Regions from separate parts of the Huintestinicola sp. genome, predicted to be linked through region 2. Evidence: predicted binding sites of a transcription regulator. Region 2 holds the regulator's gene; each other region holds the start of a gene.
The links. Region 2 encodes HrcA, which represses chaperone genes, less so after heat shock. Its sites were predicted from a motif close to TGTTAGCACTCNNNNNNNNNGAGTGCTAACA; they were not measured.
Positions count from the first base shown of each region.

Region 1: htpG (molecular chaperone HtpG) is a predicted target of HrcA. The motif match lies at 1,405-1,435, and genes of this name have one in related genera.
Region 3: ACI4J0_RS12965 (co-chaperone GroES) is a predicted target of HrcA. The motif match lies at 5,445-5,475, and genes of this name have one in related genera.

Region 1 covers NZ_JBJERV010000095.1:102,101-109,134, reverse strand. Annotated here, with positions in the region: gene htpG (molecular chaperone HtpG) at 1-1,349, opposite strand, end outside; gene ACI4J0_RS12010 (helix-turn-helix domain-containing protein) at 1,575-2,396, opposite strand; gene ACI4J0_RS12005 (glycoside hydrolase family 2 protein) at 2,501-4,237, shown strand; gene ACI4J0_RS12000 (sodium-dependent transporter) at 4,434-5,786, shown strand; gene ACI4J0_RS11995 (glycoside hydrolase family 5 protein) at 5,839-6,795, opposite strand; gene ACI4J0_RS11990 (ABC transporter substrate-binding protein) at 6,866-7,034, opposite strand, start outside.
Region 2 covers NZ_JBJERV010000018.1:8,962-15,995, forward strand. Annotated here, with positions in the region: gene ACI4J0_RS02885 (hypothetical protein) at 1-327, shown strand, start outside; gene ACI4J0_RS02890 (diguanylate cyclase) at 533-2,479, opposite strand; gene ACI4J0_RS02895 (cation:proton antiporter) at 2,883-4,088, shown strand; gene ACI4J0_RS02900 (hypothetical protein) at 4,331-4,699, shown strand; gene hrcA (heat-inducible transcriptional repressor HrcA) at 4,959-6,020, shown strand; gene grpE (nucleotide exchange factor GrpE) at 6,030-6,635, shown strand; partial or broken gene dnaK (molecular chaperone DnaK) at 6,698-7,034, shown strand, end outside.
Region 3 covers NZ_JBJERV010000100.1:108,659-115,692, forward strand. Annotated here, with positions in the region: gene ACI4J0_RS12940 (RNA polymerase sigma factor) at 1-1,240, opposite strand, end outside; gene ACI4J0_RS12945 (DEAD/DEAH box helicase) at 1,577-3,289, opposite strand; gene nrdD (anaerobic ribonucleoside-triphosphate reductase) at 3,593-3,859, shown strand; gene ACI4J0_RS12955 (Hsp20/alpha crystallin family protein) at 4,309-4,725, shown strand; gene ACI4J0_RS12960 (Hsp20/alpha crystallin family protein) at 4,815-5,225, shown strand; gene ACI4J0_RS12965 (co-chaperone GroES) at 5,537-5,821, shown strand; gene groL (chaperonin GroEL) at 5,855-7,034, shown strand, end outside.

The DNA of each region.
Region 1 (7,034 bases), on a different contig from region 2:
TTGCTTACGCTGTCGCCTGCGGCATAGTAGATGTACTTCTGATCTTCCTTCATTCGTGAAACATACTCGTCAAGTGTTACAAGCTTCTTTTCTGCGGAAGAGGTAAAGAGCAGCAGGTCTTCAACAGCGTCCTTGTCTCTGCCGTAGTTGTCGTAAACGCCGAATTTAAGCTGAACGCCGAAGGATTTCCAGAATTTCTCGTAATTCTCACGGTCATTGTTCAGCATTTTTTTCAGTTCGCTCTTGATGGACTTTTCAATGGATTTTGCAATGAGCTTGAGCTGGTGATCGTGCTGGAGCATTTCTCTTGATATGTTGAGAGAGAGGTCGGCGGAATCCACAAGTCCCTTTACAAATGAGAAATAATCAGGGAGCAGGTCTGCACACTTATCCATAATAAGAACGCCGCTGGAATAAAGCTGGAGACCCTTTTCGTAATCCTTAGAATAGAAATTGTAGGGTGCCTGAGAGGGGATAAAGAGGAGTGAGTCATATGTGGTCGCACCCTCGACCTTGGAGTGAATGTACTTGAGAGGGTCGGTGTAATCGTAGAATTTCTCCTTGTAGAAATTGTTGTAATCCTCGGGTTTAAGCTCGTTCTTGTTCTTTCTCCAGAGAGGTACCATACTGTTGAGAGTCTCGTTCTCAATGTATTTCTCGTATGCCTCGTCGGAATAATCGTCCTCCTTGGCGTCGTCCTTTCTGCGGGATTTCTCTACGTCCATCTTGATGGGGAAGCGGATATAGTCGGAATATTTCTTTACAAGCTCCTTGATACGGAAGTCGCTGAGATATTCGCTGTACTTCTCGTTTTCGGTATCGTCCTTGAGGGTAAGGCGTATCTCGGTACCAACGGTCTCTTTGTCGTCTTCCTCAATTGTGTAGCCGTCAACGCCGCAGGAAGTCCATACATATGCCTTATCGGAGCCGTATGCCTTTGAACGGACTCTTACTTCCTTTGCGACCATAAATGCGGAATAGAAGCCTACGCCGAACTGACCGATGATATCAACGTCCTCGCTCTTTTCGTTCTCGTTCTTGAACTTGAAGGAGCCGCTGTTTGCGATGATACCGAGGTTATTTTCCAGCTCGTCGGCGGTCATACCTATACCGTTATCGGTAATGGTAAGTGTGCCTGCGTCCTTGTCTGCGATGATATTTATCGCAAAGTCGGATTTGCTCATTCCCACCTTGTCATCGGTGAGGGACTTGAAATAAAGCTTGTCGATAGCGTCGCTGGCATTGGAGATAAGCTCTCGGAGGAATATCTCCTTATGAGTGTAGATCGAATTGATCATCATATCCAGGAGCCTTTTGGACTCGGCTTTGAACTGTTTGGTTTCTGCCATTGTAATGCACTTCCTTAAAAATTATATATAGTGATTAGCACTTTACGGTTGTAAGTGTTAGCACTCGTTCTTGTTGAGTGCTAAAATAATTATAGCTCACCTGTATATAAAAATCAAGAGGGACTTGCATATTTTTACAATTTGTTAATATATTTTCTGCTTTTATATCCAAAACAAAAAAATGCCAGGAGAACTTTGCAATAATCAGTATATTTGAACTGAGAGCTATTTTATTTGCCTTCTGAACTGCTTCGGAGAGCTTCCCGTCTGAGCCGAAAATGCCTTGTAGAAATTGGAGTAGGTGGAAAATCCGCAGCTTTCGCATACCTCCTGTGGGGAAATGCCCTTTTCAAGGAGCTCCTTTGCCAGATTTACCTTTTTCATCAAAATGTACTGATGAACGGTTGTTTTGGTGTGCTCCTTGAATTTGTGGGAAAGGTAATATTTGGAAACGAAAAACCTGACGGAAAGCTCTTCCAGCGAGGGTGCGTTCACAACGTTTCTGTTGATATAGGAAATTACCTGACGGATAAGGTCTTCCTGTTCCTCTGCCGCCCTGGGAGCGGTTTTCAGCTTGCGGAGAATGGCTTCTGATATAAGAGTAATGCAGCTCCCGGCGGTAAATACGGCAAGAGGGTCGGAGGAAACATAGCTTTCAAGCAGCTTGTCAAAAAGCCCTGTCAGCGCCCTAAGCTCATCGCCTTCAAAGGAGGTCAGTCGGGTGTTCTTTTCCTCGGTCATTTGTATTATTTCATTGGTAAAGCAGGCTATACCCCTATTTGTCGAGGCATAACGGCTGCTTATCCACAGCACATAGCGTTCATATACCTGATCTCCGTCAATTACGGGGCGGTGGAGCTTTCCCGGGGGAATTATCAGCACATCTCCTTTCGATAAAGCATAGCTCTCGTTTTCAATGTAGTATTTTACATTGCCGTCCACAAAGAAGTAGATCTCGTAAAAATCGTGGCTGTGAAAGTATATTGGGTCGGTGTATTTTTCCTTGTTGTGGGAAATTCGGTAATTCTCATTCATATACTTTATCATACAGCAATTTTTGAAATATTTCAAGGGGATATCGGCAAATTCTGATATTTTATTTTGAAAAGATATGTGGTAAAATAAGGATAACGAAAGGAGCGGATCGTCCTATGGAATACTACGAAAAGGAATATTTTGAAAAGCTTGTCACCGCAGACTCGATGATATATGACAGATTTAGGAAAAAAGAGTCCTTAAACGGTCATTGGCATTATGCTGTTGACCAGTATGACACATTTATCAGACAGAAATGGTTCGAGGAAAACTATTATGACGGCGGGGGAAATACTCTGCCTGTGGACTTTTCCTTTGATGAGTGGGAGCTTATGACTCTCCCGTGCTGCTGGAATACTGCGGATAAGATGTATATGCTCTACGAGGGCAGCATGATATTTACAAGGAAATTCCTGTACGCAAAGCAGAACGATGATGAGCGTATGATACTGAAGATCGGTGCGGCAAATTATCTGTGCAGAGTGTTTATCAATAAAAAATATGTGGGTATGCATCGGGGCGGCTCAACACCCTGCTATTTTGACATCACCGATTTCCTGGAGCATGACAACCGCATAATTATTCAGGCAGACAGCGCAAGACGGAATGAGCAGGTGCCGCCCTCAAATACCGACTGGTTCAACTATGGCGGGATCTACCGTGATATCGAGCTTATCCGTGTGCCGAAGGTACATATCAAGGAGCTTAAGATAGCCCTTGAACCGGGAAGCGGCTTTAAGAAAATACGTGCCTGCGTTACTATGTCCGAAGCGGTAAACGAAAAAGCGGTACTCACCATAGACGAGCTTCACATTTCCGAGGAAATAGCTGTGGAAAACGGAAAGGGTGAGCTTGTATTTGAAGCATCTCCCGAGCTGTGGTCGCCCGAAGATCCGAAGCTGTATGATGTTTCGCTCTCATGCCTTACCGATACAGTGCGGGACAGAGTGGGCTTCCGCGAGATTCGCAGGTCGGGTATGGATATTCTTCTTAACGGCAAGCCTGTATTCCTCAGAGGAATAAGCTGCCACGAGGACAGCGTGTCAAACGGCAAGGCGCTTACCGATGAGGAGCGCATAGAAAATATCCGTGCGGCAAAGGAACTGGGCTGTAATTTTATGCGTGTGGCGCATTATCCGCACAGTGAGAGAATGGCTCAGCTTGCAGACGAGCTGGGGCTGCTTCTCTGGGAAGAGATACCCGTTTACTGGGAGGTGCATTTCTGGTCGGAGGATACCTACAGTGATGCTCAAAATCAGCTGAGGGAGCTTATTACACGGGACTACAACCGTGCAAGCGTGATAATATGGTCGGTGGGCAATGAAAATTCCGATACGGACGACAGACTTAAATTTATGGGCGGGCTTGCGGAATGTGCCCGCAAAAACGATCCCACAAGGCTTGTTTCCGCCGCCTGTCTTGTAAATTTTGAGAAAAATGCCATCGAGGACAGGCTTGAGCAGTATCTTGACATTATCGGCGTGAACGAATACTGCGGCTGGTACACAGCAGACCTGCGGATGCTCCCCGAGCTTTTCCAAAACAGCGACCCGAAAAAGCCTGTTATCATTACCGAGTTCGGCGCAGACGCATATCCCGGACTGAGAGGCACCGTTACCGACAAGGGCACTGAGGACTGTCAGGCATATGTATATGAAAAGCAGATAGAAAACATCAGAAAAATCACATACATCAAGGGTATGACCCCCTGGATACTTCATGATTTCCGCTGCCCAAGAAGAACTTCCGTTAATCAGCGGTACTACAACACAAAGGGTCTGCTTTCGGCTGATAAAACTCATAAAAAAGCGGCGTTTTATGTTCTTCGGGATTTTTATAATTCCATAAAATAAGATGATAGATATTTCGGTAATATTTTTTTCAAAGCGGTAAGCAGGGGCTTGCCGCTTTAGTGTTCTATTTAATATCATTTCTGCAAATTTGAAAAAATTTCCTATATGCAAATATGATAAAATTCCCTATAACGGTTGAAATCTGTTTGATTATATGGTATAATAAGCAATATGTGATCAAACGGGAGGTTCTTTAATGGAAAAAAAGAATAGCTTTACAAGCAGGATAGGGTTTATCCTTGCTGCCGCAGGCTCAGCTGTGGGACTTGGAAATTTATGGAGATTTCCATATCTTGCGGCAAAATACGGCGGAGGAATGTTCCTGCTCATCTATCTGCTGATAGCAGTCACATTCGGCTTTGCACTTATGATAACCGAGGTTGCCATAGGCAGAAAAACGGGAAAAAGCGCCCTGGGTGCATTTGCCGCGCTGAATGAAAAATGGGGATTTGCAGGTGTGCTTGCAAGTCTTGTTCCCTGTATTATTTTCCCGTATTACAGCGTTATCGGCGGCTGGGTGGTCAAATATCTTATTGCATTCTGCTCGGGTCAGGGCAAGGCTGCGGCAGGGGATACATATTTTACAGGATTTATTTCTCAGACAGCCGAACCTGTTATTTGGCTCAGTGTATTTCTGATACTTACTGCCGTTGTAGTTATGCTCGGCGTACAAAAGGGCGTTGAAAAAGCAAGCCGAATACTTATGCCCGTGCTTGTGGTGCTGTCTGTTATAATTGCTGTCTACAGCGTAACGAGAGACGGAGCAATGGACGGCGTTATCTACTATCTGAAACCTGATTTCAGCAAATTTTCGATAAGTCTGGTTTTTGCGGCTCTGGGACAGCTTTTCTATTCCATGTCTCTGGCAATGGGAATTATGATAACCTATGGTTCCTATATGAATAAGGACAGCGATCTGGAAAGCTCTGTCCGTCAGATCGAAATTTTTGATACTGGTATCGCATTCATTTCGGGACTTATTATTATTCCCGCAGTTTTCGCCTTTTCGGGCGGAGATGAGTCGGTGCTCAGCTCAGGTCCCAGCCTTATGTTTATTACTTTACCGAAGGTTTTCGACAGTATGCCCTTCGGCTCGGTAATGGGAGCGGTATTCTTTATCCTGGTACTGTTTGCGGCTCTGACCTCTGCCATTTCCCTTATGGAGACCATAGTATCCTTCATCGAAGAAAAGACATCGCTTAAAAGACCTGTTATCTGCCTTATCGTTGCAATTGCTTCGTTTATAATGGCAGTGCCCTCATCTCTCGGATTTGGACTCCTCGAAAGCGTTCAGATACTCGGTCTTTCAATACTCGATTTCTTCGACTTTATCAGCAACAACGTTCTTATGCCTGTCGTTGCCTTCCTTACCTGCATTTTTGTAAGCTATGTTGTCAAGGTCGATACGGTGACTTCTGAGGTGGAACTCAGTTCGTCGTTTAAAAGCAAGAAGCTTTATACTGTAGTTATCAAGTATATTGCGCCTGTTTTTATTCTGATAATCTTTGTAAGCTCCGTTCTTAGAGGTCTTGGAATAATTGATTTCTGATAAAAAATGTGCCTCTCCCTGTTGCTGCGGGGAGAGGCACATTAAGTTTATATCATAAATAACGGATAAGCTCTCTTCTTACTTTTTCCATTCTGTCATCGGCAATTCCGAAGTTCATTTCCTTGTAGCTCCAGACCGCACGGGAGATATCAAGCCTGTCGAAAGCGGTGTTTATCGCCTTGAACCATTTCAGAACATCCTCGGGCTCGGCATTTTCGATAACTCCGTATTCGCCGCAGTACAGCACAGTACCGTTTTTCTTTGCTGCTTCATAAGCACGGCTGAATCTGTCCATGAAAAATTCGGGAGTTACGGGGGGATCGCACTTATCAAAGCTCATTCTGAATTTTGTGTCCATTCCCTCGTACCAGTATGCGCCCTGGTGCGTAAAGTTCATAGGGTCATAGCAATGAAAATTATATACCACCTTATCATCATAGGGCGCTTCAAGGTCGGGCACGGCGTCGGGACTGTTCTGCCAGTAACCGCCTACGAGGATGAAGGTGTCGGGAGCAAGCCTGCGGATACGCTCGATACAGCATTTGATAAGCTTGTTCCAGGTCTCACTGTAGCTCTGCTCTGTTACTTCGTTCAGAAGCTCAAATGCAATTGTGCCGTCATTTACTGCATAACGCTCCGCAATGCGTTCCCAGAGCTTTAAAAAGCGCTCCTGCAGAGCAGGACTTTCAAAAAAGCCCGATTCGCCCTCGCCTTTATCGAAGGAGTAGCCGGCGGTCTTATGCAGGTCCAGGATAATATTAAGTCCGGCATTTTTGCACCAGCTTACGGCATTGTCGATATATGCAAAGCCTTCCTCCTTGAAGTTTCCGTTTTCGTCCTCAAGAAGATTGTAGTCTATCGGCAGGCGGACATGATCTGCCATCCAGGTGGAAATTTTCTTGATATCCTCTTCGGTGATAAAGCTGTCATAATGCTCTTTGGTATGGCAGCACTGCGAGAGCCAGCCGCCTAAGTTAACTCCTTTTTTGTAGCCTGTAAAATTAACCATAAATTATTCCTTTCAGCTTTTCAAATCTCCCCCTGCATTAGCAAGGGGAGATGATGTTTTGGGATATTCCTCAGAAATTTTCTTCGATCTGCTTGTTAAGCGCGTCGATCTCGTTCTGAACTGCGCCGCTGATCTCATCGCGGGTAGTTGCCCAGTCCTTGCCATTGTAGGAAGCGTCCTTGATGGGGTTGTGGACCATATCGTAAATGTCGGAGGAGGTGCCTGCATAGAAGTCGATA
Region 2 (7,034 bases):
AAATACCCCGGCAGCACCGAATGCAGTGCCATGGAAAAGCACCCCGACAATTTCGGCAGCTATATAAGCCGCCTTTACACTGACAAGCAGGGCGGCAAGTGGGGATATGTGAACTACATCCGGGGAGAGACCGGCTGGTTCTATCTTACCGACCCCGCTGACCCTGCCCCATACGGTGAGGACGTTTCCGCAGGCGCAATGACCACCGAGAGCGATCTCGGTGAGAACGGCAGCAACGGTATGCTTGCTCCCATTCTCCTTGCACTGGCGGCGGCAGGCGGTTCGGGCGTTCTTATCGCTTGTATGAAAAAGAAGGAAAAAGACTGACATATAAAAAACGGGACTGCGCAGGCAGCCCCGTTTCAGTCTGTCGAAAATGCCGTAATTTTGCTCCGAACAAAAAGTTCATTTGCATAATTTGGCTTCAATAATTAAGTTACCGAGCCACAAAATGAAGAAATCATTGCTATTCTACCAACGAAGTGGCTTCAGCGACACGCTGACGGGACTGCGCAGGCAGCCCCGTTTTGTTTTATCTTCGCTGCTTTTTCCTTGCAGCCTTGTTTTCGTACATTCTTCCGTCGGCTATCCGAAGAAGCTCGGCAAAGGCTATCTGATGGGAAAGGCTCTCGCAGCAGTAGCCTATGCTGGCGGATATCTCATAGGGCTTGGTGGTGGCCTTGTCGGTCTCCTCAATAGCCTGATTGAAACGCTGAACTCTTATCAGAGCGTCAATTGAGCTGTAGTCTCCCACGCCGATTATGTAAAACTCGTCTCCGCCCGCTCTTACGCATATCTCGTCATTCTTGGTTATCTGACGGGAAACATTGGCGATGGCTCTTATGCCGTAGTCGCCCTCTGTATGACCGTAGGTGTCATTTATGAATTTAAGCCCGTCCATATCTATTACGAATACGAGCATCTTGTCGGAGGATCTGGCATTCCTGAGCAGCTTGTCAAGCTCCTTTTCCATTCCGCGACGGTTATAAAGACCTGTCATAGCGTCTCTTTCGGAGAACATTTCCAGGCGGGTGCGGACTCTTATCATCTCAAGGGCACTGCTTACGTTTCTGAGCCAGTTGCGGTAGACATTTCCGATTATATGCTCCTGAGTCAGACTGCACTCCACCACTGAATAGCCCAGAGTATCTTTGATGTAATGGACGGGAGTAAAATAAAATACGGAAGGCTCTTCACGCTCCTCCCACATACGGGGGAGCATAAGCTTTGTGTCAAAGACCTCTCCGCTGTTATCGGAGAAATAGCAGTCCTCAAATTTGTCTCCCGAATCGTTCCAGGGGCGTTTGTATATGACCGTTTTCATCTTGTCGGGATAGCCCTTTGCAGGCTGCTCGTCGGAGTTCAGCCACTCTTCCGTGAGACAAAGATAATAACGGCTGTATGGTCTGATAAGGTAATCCGAGCCGAAAATTTTGTAAAGGCAGTCATCGATATCCACCGAGCCTGCGAAATTCTCAAACATATAGCTCTCAAGGAGCATATTTATATCTACGCGGTCCTCTATCCCTTTATCGCTGTAATTCCAGTTGGAGCGTATAAGGGAATTGTTAAGACATTCCTTTACATATGCCATATTTTCGGGGCAGCCGCAGCTGGAGCAGATACGAAGTCCCTTATCCTTGCCCGAATGGACGGGGATGACACGGCTCTCAGGCTCTATCTGCTTTCTGAGAACGTTCACCGCTTCTGCGGCGGCACTGCCGATATCCGGGATACAGGTGGTTATGGAGATATCGTTGAGAACAGCTTCGGCAGTTCCGTCATAGCCTGTAACAATGATCTGTTCGGGAACCTTTATGCCGTGTTCCACAAGGCGGTTAACGAGACCTATGGCCATATGGTCGCTGGCGCATACTACAGCTTCGGGCATTGCCAGCTCTCCGGAAATTATCCTGTCGGCTAAGGATTCGCCTCCCGAATACCAGAAATCTCCGTAAAAGATCATACTGTCGTCAACGGGGATATCACGCTTTTTCATTATATCCGTATAGCCTGCAAGACGCTGCTCGGATACTGTAAAGCCCATTCTGCCTGTCAGAAAATATATTTTCCTGCATTCGTGAACGTCGATCAGATGAGCGGTTATTGCGGCAAATGCGCTGCGGTCGTCGGTATAGACAACAGGATAATCTCCGAAGGGCAGATCAAGAGATACAACAGGCTTTCTGCACTCCTTCTGCAGCTTATGGAGAACGTGATCCTGGACAGCCTGGTCTCCCGAAAGCGTTATGGGCGGGACGATAACTCCGTCCACAAGGTCGAAGTTTATCAGCTCAAAGATATTTGTCTCGCCCTCCTGATAATCCTTATAAAACATTCCCGGCTTTGAGAGGGACGCAAATACGGCTGCGTCGTAGCCATATTCCCTGCACTGCATAAAGATACCCCTGAGCAGGCGCTGCTGATATATAGATTCGGGTTCAGTTAGTATAACTCCGATAACCTTACGCTTTCCCATTGTTTTCTCCTTAAATAAAGTTGTCCCTGTCTGTGTCTGCGGCAGCTGCCGGCAGACTATATTTATACACCATATATTATATCTTATAGCCGTGAATTAAATATTAAAAAATATAATATATTTAATAAATTCCACACAAACTATCTAACTTTTCGGAAAAAGGTAATATCTGTTCCCTGCCGCTGTTATTATATTATAATATGTGCATTATGATTTCACCGTTCTTTCACGGGATATACTTGCAGATTTCAGTCTTTTTACACAATAGCGGCGTTAATAATATATCAAGTTTTTACAAAAAATGAGAATTTTCAGGTTTATAAAATAAGTGTTGAATATTCACAAATATTATGCTATAATTCAGACTGGTATAAAAATGTTTATTAAAGAAAGGACGATTTTTATGGAAGATTATTCGTACCTGCTTTCGATAGCCCTTATTCTTATCAGCACAAAGGTATTGGGACTTTTTTCAAAAAAGATAAAGCTGCCCCAGGTGGTGGGCGCGCTGCTGGCGGGAGTTATTCTTGGTCCTGCCTGTCTGGGACTTATCCATTCAACCGAAATGCTCAGCTGCCTTTCAGAGGTGGGCGTTATCGTGCTGATGTTTGCCGCAGGCTTTGAGACCGATATCAAGGAGCTCAAACGCTCGGGAAAGGCGTCCTTCCTTATCGCTCTTATCGGCGTGCTGGTACCCCTTGCGGGCGGTGCGGCTGTGGCATATTTCTTCAACGACTCCGTTGACGGCAACAAGCTGCTCCAGAACATTTTCATCGGAATTATCCTCACTGCCACCTCAGTAAGCATCACCGTCGAGACCCTCAAGGAGATGGGCAAGCTTTCCACTCCCGCGGGCAATGCGATACTCGGCGCTGCCATAATCGACGATATCTTAGGCATTATCGCCCTTACAATGGTCATCAGCATGGCTGACCCCACCGTTAAGATAGGCACTGTGCTTTTAAAGATACTGGGCTTCTTCGGCTTCACCTTTGTGGCTGCGGTGGGATATCACTACCTGTTCAAGAAATGGACGGACAACAGCCCCGTCAAGCTCAGAAGATACGTTGTGATAAGCTTTGCCTTCTGCCTTATCCTTTCCTACTGCGCCGAGGAATTTTTCGGCGTTGCGGACATTACGGGAGCGTTCTTTGCAGGCCTTGCGATCTCAGGAACAAAGAAGGCAGACTATATCAACAAGCGTTTCGATACCCTTTCCTATCTGCTCCTTTCACCCATATTCTTCGCAAGCATCGGTCTCAAGGTAGTTCTTCCCGAGATGAATATGGAGATAATCCTCTTTACCGTTCTTATCACGCTTGTGGCTATCCTTACAAAGATAGTTGGCTGCGGTCTGGGCGCAAAGTTCTGCAAATACAGCAATAAGGAAGCGCTGCAGATAGGCGTGGGAATGGTCTCCCGCGGAGAGGTGGCTCTTATCGTTGCCAACAAGGGCGAGGCTGTGGGACTTATGAGCGACAAGTTCTTTGCTCCTATAGTTATAATGGTGGTGCTGACCACTATCCTCACTCCCGTTCTGCTGAAGGTGGTTTTCAAGGATAAGGACAGCCGATCTACGGAGAATGAGCCTGCCATTGCCGCAAAGTGACATTCTGAAATTTCCGGCTGCTGCACTTTTGCTGTGCGGCAGCCGTTTTTTATGTAATACTATAGCGATCCACAAAAATATCCTGCCAAGTTCGGCGGTTCAAAGCTTGAATAGTGTCGTCACTCACCCTTGACAGGCGGCAAGCCTGCCTGCGGGTTCGTTCCTAACTCTTCAAGCTTTGCACTCGCCTCCTTTTGTCAGTCTATTTCTGTGTCTTGCTATAATACAGGAGCATGAAAAAGATGAACATTGAATATATTCACGAACCCACCGACCTGCAGTGCGGTCAGGCAGTTCTTGCGATGCTGCTGGGAACGACTGTCGAACACATCTGCGAATATCTCGGGAACGACCGTGAGACCGATCTTCGGGAAATGAAGCGCGTCCTGACCGAACACGGCGTAAAATTTTCCTCCGAACGCAGACAGGCGCAGACAAAAGCCGACCTTCCTCCCTGTGCCCTTCTCAGCCTTGAAACACCCCGCTGCTGGCATTGGTCGCTGTATTCGGACGGCGTTTTTTACGACCCGGAGCATGGTATTCTTGATGATTTCCCGCAGTCGGCACGGCGGTTTTACTGGGAGATATTTCCGGAAACGCTGCCACATTAAAAACGCTTTTTGCAGATGTGGAATAAAGATCACAGAAGAGCGTTCAAAAGTATCTTTGACCTGAAAACAGGGCAGAATAACCGGTGAAATGCCCTTTCTGACCCATGTCGGAACGTAAATTTAGCACTCTCGGAGTGAATTTGCTAAATTTTTTTTCAAAACCCCTTGACAAGTCGGAAAAATGGTGTATAATATAATTAGCACTCGAGAAGAATGAGTGCTAACAGAATGATGTTTAAAGTGCTAAAGTAAGAGGGTGATGATCCTGCTGGACGACAGAAAGCTCAGAATACTGGCTGCAGTTGTAGATGAATATATCCGGACAGGAGAGCCTGTAGGCTCGAAAACCATCGCTGCTCTCCCCGATATCAGAGTTTCCTCCGCCACCATCAGAAATGATATGGCAATGCTGGAGCAGCTGGGGTTCTTAGAGCAGCCCCATACCTCCGCAGGGCGTATCCCCACATACAGCGGATATAAGCTTTATATTGAAACGCTTATGCCAAAAAGAGCGCTGTCCGACGATGAAAAGGCAATGCTCGACGAAGCCCTGGGCGAGGATTTCTCCACGGAGGAGGCTCTCATTGACAATGCCACCAGAGCTCTGGCGGAGATAACCGACTGTGCGGCTGTGGTCTCAAACTGCGCTCCTCAGTTTTCGGTGATCGCAAAGGTCGACGCTGTTCCCACGGGAAAGCATATGTATGTGCTGCTGATGATAACCTCGTCGGGCAGTATACAGAACAAGGTGTGCAGGCTGGAGCTTGACCTTACTCACGAGCAGCTTGCGTTTTTCAATGAATATATGACCAGAAACCTCAGCGGAATGAGCGTTGACAGTCTTTCGGACGAAACGCTGGAACGCCTTGCCGAGGCGATGGGTGCATATACCGTCACTCTTTCCCCCCTTATGAAGGGGATAAGAGAGCTGGCAAAGGGCTTTATGCAGAGCGACGTTCACGTCAGCGGCGAAAAGAACCTTTTAAAGCGAAACGATATCGAAGCAGGCGACGTTATCAAATTCTTTGAACAGAAAAACGAGTTTTCAAAGCTCCTTGACGACAGCTTCAGCGAGCTGAAGGTACTGTTCGGAGAGGACGGCGGCTTTGTTATCGGCAATTCGAGTATGATCGTTTCCCCCATTAAAAAGGGCAAGCGGACAGCGGGCTCCCTGGGACTTATCGGTCCGTTGAGACTCGATTATGCGAAGGTGATACCTTACATCGAGTATATGACCGACAGGATAAGCGAGCTGCTTTCGGAGGATTCCGACAGCTTCCCGCCCGCGCTGGAAACGAAAGATGACGGACAGAAAGGATGATATATAAAAATGGCAGAAGAAAAGGAAAAGCAGACCGACAGTACCGAACAGGAAGCAGCAGAACAGGAGGCTCCCGTAGCCGAGGAGGCTGCGGCTGAAACTGCCGATGCCGACAGCGCCGATAAGCCTGCGGAGGAAGCGGCTCCCGAGCCTACCGCCGAGGAAAAGCTGGCGGCAGAGGTTGAAAGCCTTAAAAAGGAGCTTGCGGACGAAAAGGAAAAATATCTCCGCCTTGACGCAGAGTATTACAACTACCGCACACGCTCCCTCAAGGAAAAGCAGGACGCTTACGACAACGCTCTTATAAAGACCGTTACCGAGGTGCTGGGAGTTATCGACAACTTTGAAAGAGCGGCATCTGCGGAATGCTCCGACGAGAATTTCAAGAAGGGCGTTGAAATGATATTCAAGCAGTATCTTACCATTCTTGAAAAGCTGGGCGTTTCCGAGATAAACGCTGTGGGTCAGCCCTTTGACCCCAATCTTCACAATGCGGTAAGCAGCTGCGAGGACGAGAATTTAGGCGAGAACACCGTTGCGGCAGTTCTCCAGAAGGGCTACACCTTAGGCAAAAAGGTTATCCGCCACGCAATGGTGACGGTGGCTAATCCGTAACATTTCCCTTATATCAGGAAAAATAAAATGAAAAAATCCACATTTTGAAAGGAAGAATTTTTATGTCAAAGATCATTGGTATCGACCTTGGTACAACTAACTCCTGCGTAGCCGTTATGGAGGGCGGCAGCGCAGTCGTTATCGCAAACTCCGAAGGTGCAAGAACTACTCCCTCCGTTGTAGGCTTCACAAAGACAGGCGAGAGACTTGTAGGTCAGGTCGCAAAGCGTCAGGCTGTTACAAACGCCGAGAGGACCATCTCCTCCATCAAGAGACATATGGGTACAGACTACAAGGTAACTATCGGCGACAAGAAGTACACTCCCCAGGAAATTTCCGCTATGATACTCCAGAAGCTGAAGGCTGATGCTGAGGCTTATCTGGGCGAGCCTGTTACAG
Region 3 (7,034 bases), on a different contig from region 2:
TCAGAAGCTCCGCACAAATCAGCTTGTCACTTTCGGAAACCGGCTGCTCTGTCAGCAGATCGATGAGCATAGTTTCGTGCAGCTTGTTCATTTTCAGACAAACAGGGTCCCCGTTCACATCAACATCCCACAGTACAATATCCGCCTTTTCGGAGTCATCACGTCTTCCGGTGCGGAACATATAGATATCATGATACTCGCTTTTCTCCGAAAGCCAGCGATAGCCCTTTTGTCCGAATTTATCCTCGGGATAGCTGTCCCAGTCACCGAAGGGAAGCTTTTCCTGCAAAAAATCAATATATGCAAGGTGCAAAAGCTGCGAAACAAGAAACCACTTCATGGAATTGAGCGGCATATCACTGCCGTAAAAGCCGACAGCACGCACATCATCAATTGAACTGTCAATAAAACTCCTTATCAACTCAGCTGTTTCATGTATCGAAGCCTTATGATCTTCATATATTTCATTCATCATTTTCTGCGTCACAATGACAACATTGCTGAGGTAATATCCGTTTTTCTCAAGCAGAAGCTCATGTTCCAGAAGCTGTGCGATCTCATTTTCAAGATATGCTGTGGGAACACCTGTTTGCAGGCTTATCTGCTCCTCTGTCTGTTTTTCATAATAGCACGCCATCATGATATTCTGCTTCACCCTGCTTCTGAACATATCATGAAAGACGTTAAATTTTCCCCACGAACGTGATATCAGTTCTACGGGACGGTAGCTTAATTCCCCGAAATTTCTCTCCATAGTTATGCCCTCCTTGATTCGGTTTCTTGATTGGAATAACAGGTATTTCACCATACTTTGCGTCAGCGAAAAGCGAGCCGAAATAGCCTTGACCGAAAGCCCCTCGATATAGTATGCAACCATGACACGGCGGTAATTGGAACTGAGCAGTGACAGTTCTCTTGTAAGAAGTGCGAGCTGTTCGTTCTCCTGTGCCTGCTCTGCAAGACGTTCCCATAGATCGTCCGGCAGACCATCGTCCAGCCGGACAGTATTGTGCTTGTCTTTATTCCGATACCAGCCTTTGAGGATATTGTCGGCGGTGCGCCAGACAAATGCGTAGAATGCCCTTTCATCACGCAGATCTTCAATGCTCTCGCAAAGCGTCAGCAAAATTTCCTGTGACAAGTCCTCGGACTCCTGATAGGAGCTTGTTCGGGACAGACAGTACTGAAAGATCGACTTCGACATCTGAGCAACCTTTTCACGGCGTTCATGGGTATTCATATTCGGCTCTCCTTTCTATGATCTCAGAAGCTTCTGTATATATAGTGCAGAAAATTTCGTTTGGTTAGGGCTTTGGCAAAATTTTTTTTGAAAAGTTTTCCCCAAATGATCATACTATACATCATGCAAGCTGTCAATAAGCAGGCAGATGACAAAAAAGCAAAGACAGCACAGTCGGCTTGACGGTGCTGTCTTTTTGCAGGCTGAGCCTGCGTGCGCTCGTATAGTTTGCTTGGGCGGCAGGCAGATGGCTCGGTAACGTAAGGAATATGTCCGATTTATATGTGCGGCAATATTTTTATAGGATAAAGAATAACGAATAAATTATAAAGTCGGTCAGCTTCGGGGGCGAGCGCCGGGATTGCCCCGTCTGCTGCCCTTGCCCCGGGTGTTTGCTCCTCTGCGGGAATTGTTCTGACGGCGGGGGGCTCTGTCGTCCTCAAAACGCTCGTTTCGTCCCTCATAGGGCTTGACGGTTATTTTCTGACCGTTTATCTTGGTGCCTGCCATTGAATCGAGGATATGCTCCTTGTCGGCTTCGGGCACTTCTACGGTGGTGAAGCGGTCATAGATATCTATCTTGCCGAAGCTCTTTCCGGGCATTCCCGTTGCGTCCACAAGGGCGCCCAGGACGAAATTGGGGGCAAGGCGGTTGGCTCTGCCTGCGGATATTTCAAGCTTGACGGTTTTTGATCGTTCCTTTCCGCTCTTTGGAGCGCTGTCCCTGGGGGCGGTGAAGGCGATATCGGGGATATTTCTTGTCTCGGCGGACAGCTTCATTCCCAGAAGTGCGGCGGCGATCTCCTCGGCGGAGAGGTCGTTTTCGCGCATAAGCCTTGTGACCTCGGAAATGTACTTATCATATTTTCCGCTTTCGCAGCATGAGATTATCTTCTCGCTGACGTGCTCCGACTTGCGCTTTACGATCTCCTCCCTGGTGGGAAGGTCGGCTCTTACGATTTCCGTTTTGATGAACCTGGAAATGTCCCTCAGCTCGTAAAACTGCTTCCTGCCGCTGATTATGGTATAGGCAGCGCCGCTTTTGCCTGCTCTGCCCGTTCTGCCGATACGGTGGATATAATACTCATTATCCTGGGGGAGGTCGTAGTTGAATACTGCGTCTACGTCGTCCACGTCAATTCCTCTTGCGGCTACGTCTGTGGCGATGAGGACGTTTATGGCTCCCGATTTGAAGGCATTGAGGACCTGTGTGCGGCTCTGCTGCTTCATATCTCCGTGAAGTCCCGATGCCTTGAAGCCCTTTGACACAAGTGCGTCGGTAAGCTCGTCCACCATTTTCTTGGTGTTGCAGAATACCATTGACAGGCGGGGCTCATAGGCGATGAGGAGCATTCTCAGGGCATCGGTCTTTCTGCCCATGGGCACCTCGAAATATTTCTGCTCGATGCTGTCTACTGTGCGAGCCTTGCTCTCTACCTTGATGACAACGGGGTCGGTCTGGTACTGCTTTGTGATAGCCATTATGGGAGGGGGCATTGTGGCGGAGAAAAGCACGGTCTGCCGCTCCTCGGGGACGTATTGCAGAATTGTCTCGATATCCTCGCGGAAGCCCATATTGAGCATTTCGTCCGCTTCATCGAGGATTATTGTGCGAAGGTTTTCAAGGCGGAGGGTCTTTCTGCCGATGTGGTCCATCACTCTTCCCGGAGTGCCCACAACGATGTTTGCGCCACGCCTTAATTCGCCTATCTGTCTGTCCATTGCTGCGCCGCCGTACACTGCGCAGGGGCGCACCCAGGGCATATATGCGGCAAATTTCTTTATCTCGTCGCACGCCTGCATCGCAAGCTCTCTGGTGGGGCAGAGAACAAGCACCTGCACGCCCTTGCTGCCCTTTTCAAGCGCTGCTATGGCGGGTATGCCGAAGGCGGCGGTCTTTCCTGTGCCTGTGTTGGACTTTCCTACAAGGTCCCGTCCCTCAAGCATTACGGGAATGGCTTTTGACTGTATTTCTGTGGCTTCGGTAAAGCCCATTTCGGTGACTGCCCGTACTATCTCTTCGGGCAGGTCAAGTTCTGTAAAAAGCATTAAACTATCCTTTCGTTATAACAGTAATTTTTTGATTTATCATACTAAAATATTATTATATCACACAGGATTATGCGATGTCAACAAAGAATAAGGCGGCAAATTGTTAATTTTGTAAAAATTTAGTCGGAATATTTTTAGGCTACAATTGAAATGCGGTGGCTATGCGGGTTTCGGGGAGGATGTAAACAAAATGTTAATTAAATCGATTTCTCCTTGAAAACACTATATATTGTGGTATAATTAAATAGTCGGCACTAAATATTGTGGCGAATTTGCTTAAAAGTTAAGGGAGTAATGAAAATGAACGTTAACGTTACGGGCGGAGAAATTTCCAATGAGGAGCTTGAGGCTTACATCAGGCACGGCGAGGAGAATTACCCCGGGAAAAAGATCGTGGGCATTGATATCGCTCTTGACGGCGATTTCGTCGATCTGAATTATTATTTTGAAAGCGTTCCCTTTGACCGAATAAGAAGAATTACGGGCTATCTTGTGGGCACTCTTGACCGCTTCAACGACGCTAAGCGAGCTGAGGTCATGGACAGGGTCAAGCACGGAAGCTGCTGAATTTGAATATATTTTTATGAGCCGGTGCGGTTTTATGCATCGGCTCTTTTATTTTTGGAATATATGTGCTGATTTTACAAATCGGGCTGCTTGTTTTTGGTTATTCAGATGAATTTGTATTGAAATGGCACTTTTGTGCTGAAATGTATTGACAAATTGAGACAAATGTGCTATAATATGAATACTGATATGGCTATGGGGAAAAATATAAGGAGATGTTTTAGCACTCGTATCTTGCAAGTGTTAGCACTCATACAACGAGACTGCTAAATTTCACCGTTTTTTCACAATACGGATATTGTATTATCATAATAGGGGGGTATTATTATACTCGTAAACGGAAGATACCGAGATGATGCGGTACAGATACCCCGTTTATACAAATCACACCATCTCGAAGCAGCTCCTTTCAGAAGCAGGCTTCCTATATTTTGAAAGAAGGTAATTTTATGTACGGTTTAACTCCCTTTGAAAGAGCTTTTGGCATTTTTGATCCCTTTGCTGATCTTGACAGCGGCTTTGTAAAGGACGGTCAGAGGTTCAGCGCCTGCCGCACGGATATCCGCGAGGACGATGACAAGTTCGTTATGGAGTCCGAGCTTCCCGGCTTTGACAAGAAGGATATCTCCATTGACATCTCCGGTTCGAGCCTGACATTGAAAGCCGAACATTCCGAGAATACTGACGAGAAGAACGGCAAGTATATCCGCCGCGAACGCACCTTCGGCTCATATCAGAGAAGCTTCGACATTTCGGGCATCGACACCGAGCACATCACCGCCGATTACAAGAACGGTATCCTTATCATGACCCTGCCCAAGAAGAAGCCCGATGTTCCTGTTACACGCAGGCTGGAAATTCAGTAATGCGCATCGCGGTCGTAAGGAGAACATCTCCACAGGTTAAAAACAGGCGGAGCGCACAGGCTCCCCATTATCGGAAAGAGGGTAATTTTATGTATGGTTTAACTCCTTTTGAAAAAGCTTTTGGCGTTTTTGACCCCTTTGCAGACTTTGAGAAGGACGGCAAGCGGATAAGCGCCTGCCGCACCGATATCCGCGAGGAGGACGACAGGTACGTTATGGAATCCGAGCTTCCCGGCTTCGACAAGCAGGATATCTCCATTGATATCACAGGTTCGAGCCTGACATTGAAAGCCGAGCATTCCGAAAATAATGACGAGAAGGACAAAAACGGCAGGTATATCCGCCGCGAGCGCACCTTCGGCTCATATCAGAGAAGCTTCGACATTTCGGGCATCGACGCAGACCACATCAGCGCCGATTACAAGAACGGTATCCTTATTATGATACTGCCCAAGAAGCAGCCCGATGTTCCCGTTTCACGGAGGCTTGAGATACAATAATTCGCTTTTCGGGAGGGGATATCCTCTCTAGTATAAAATTGAATTCCCGGAAAGACGTTCGGCTTCGTCGGACAGCTTCTGCCCCATGGGTCGGACGCCTTTCTGTTTACATATATTATATATTTTACCTGCTCATTCCAATGCGAATTGTGCATTATGATGAAAATACAGTGATTTACGCAAAAACACTTGATTTTTTTAGTGAACGTGGTAAAATATATTTAGCACTCAATAAATAAGAGTGCTAACACATCAAGCGTTTGACTGCTAAATTTGCTTAGCAGCTACTTATAGGAAGGAGTTTTTTAGTTATGAAAATCAAGCCACTTGCAGACAGAGTTGTTATTAAGATGACTGAGGCTGAGGAGACCACCAAGAGCGGTATCATTCTCACAGGCAATGCCAAGGAGAAGCCCCAGATCGCTGAGATCGTTGAGGTTGGCCCCGGCGGTATGGTTGACGGCAATGAGGTAAAGATGGAGCTTAAAGTCGGTCAGAAGGTCCTCGCTTCCAAGTATGCGGGCACTGAGGTAAAGCTTGACGGCGTTGAGTACACTATTCTCCGTCAGTCCGACATTCTCGCAGTTGTTGAATAAGAAACATTCTAAATTTATTGGAGGTACATTACAATGGCTAAGGATATTATTTACGGCGAAGACGCCCGCAAGTCTTTACAGGCAGGCATTGACAAGCTTGCAAATACAGTTAAGATAACTCTCGGTCCCAAGGGCAGAAATGTTGTTCTTGACAGAAAGTTCGGCGCTCCTCTTATCACCAACGACGGCGTTACAATTGCCAAGGAGATCGAGCTTGACGACGCTTTCGAGAATATGGGCGCTCAGCTGGTCAAGGAGGTTGCTACCAAGACAAATGACGCTGCAGGCGACGGTACAACTACCGCTACTCTTCTCGCTCAGGCTCTTATCAGAGAGGGTATGAAGAACATCGCTGCAGGCGCTAATCCCATGATAGTTAAGAAGGGCATGGCTAAGGCTGTTGATGCTGCTGTTGAGGCTATCAAGACAAACTCCAAGGATATTGAAGGCTCTGCTGATATCGAGAGAGTTGCTACCGTTTCTTCCGCTGATGAGAAGGTGGGCAAGCTCATTGCAGAGGCTATGGAGAAGGTCACTTCCGACGGCGTTATCACTATTGAGGAGTCCAAGACTGCTGAGACTTACTCCGAGGTAGTTGAGGGTATGCAGTTCGACAGAGGCTACATCACTCCTTACATGGTTACAGATACCGACAAGATGGAAGCTGTTATTGACGACGCTTACATTCTTATCACCGACAAGAAGATATCCTCCATTCAGGAGCTCCTTCCTCTTCTTGAGCAGATCGTTAAGAGCGGCAAGAAGCTTGTGATCATTGCTGAGGACATCGAGGGCGAGGCTCTCTCCACTCTTATCGTTAACAAGCTCCGCGGCACATTCACCTGTGTTGCTGTTAAGGCTCCCGGCTTCGGCGACAGAAGAAAGGAAATGCTCCAGGATATCGCTATCCTCACAGGCGGTCAGGTAATTTCCGAGGAGATCGGTCTTGAGCTCAAGGATACTGAGGTTTCTCAGCTGGGTCGTGCTAAGCAGGTCAAGGTTACAAAGGAAAACACCATTATCGTTGACGGTCAGGGCAGCAAGTCCGAGATCAAGGACAGAATAAATCAGATCAAGTCTCAGATAGAGGTAACTACCTCCGAGTTCGACAAGGAAAAGCTCCAGGAGAGACTTGCTAAGCTTTCCGGCGGCGTTGCTGTTATCAAGGTAGGCGCTGCTACTGAGGTTGAGATGAAGGAGAAGAAGCTCCGCA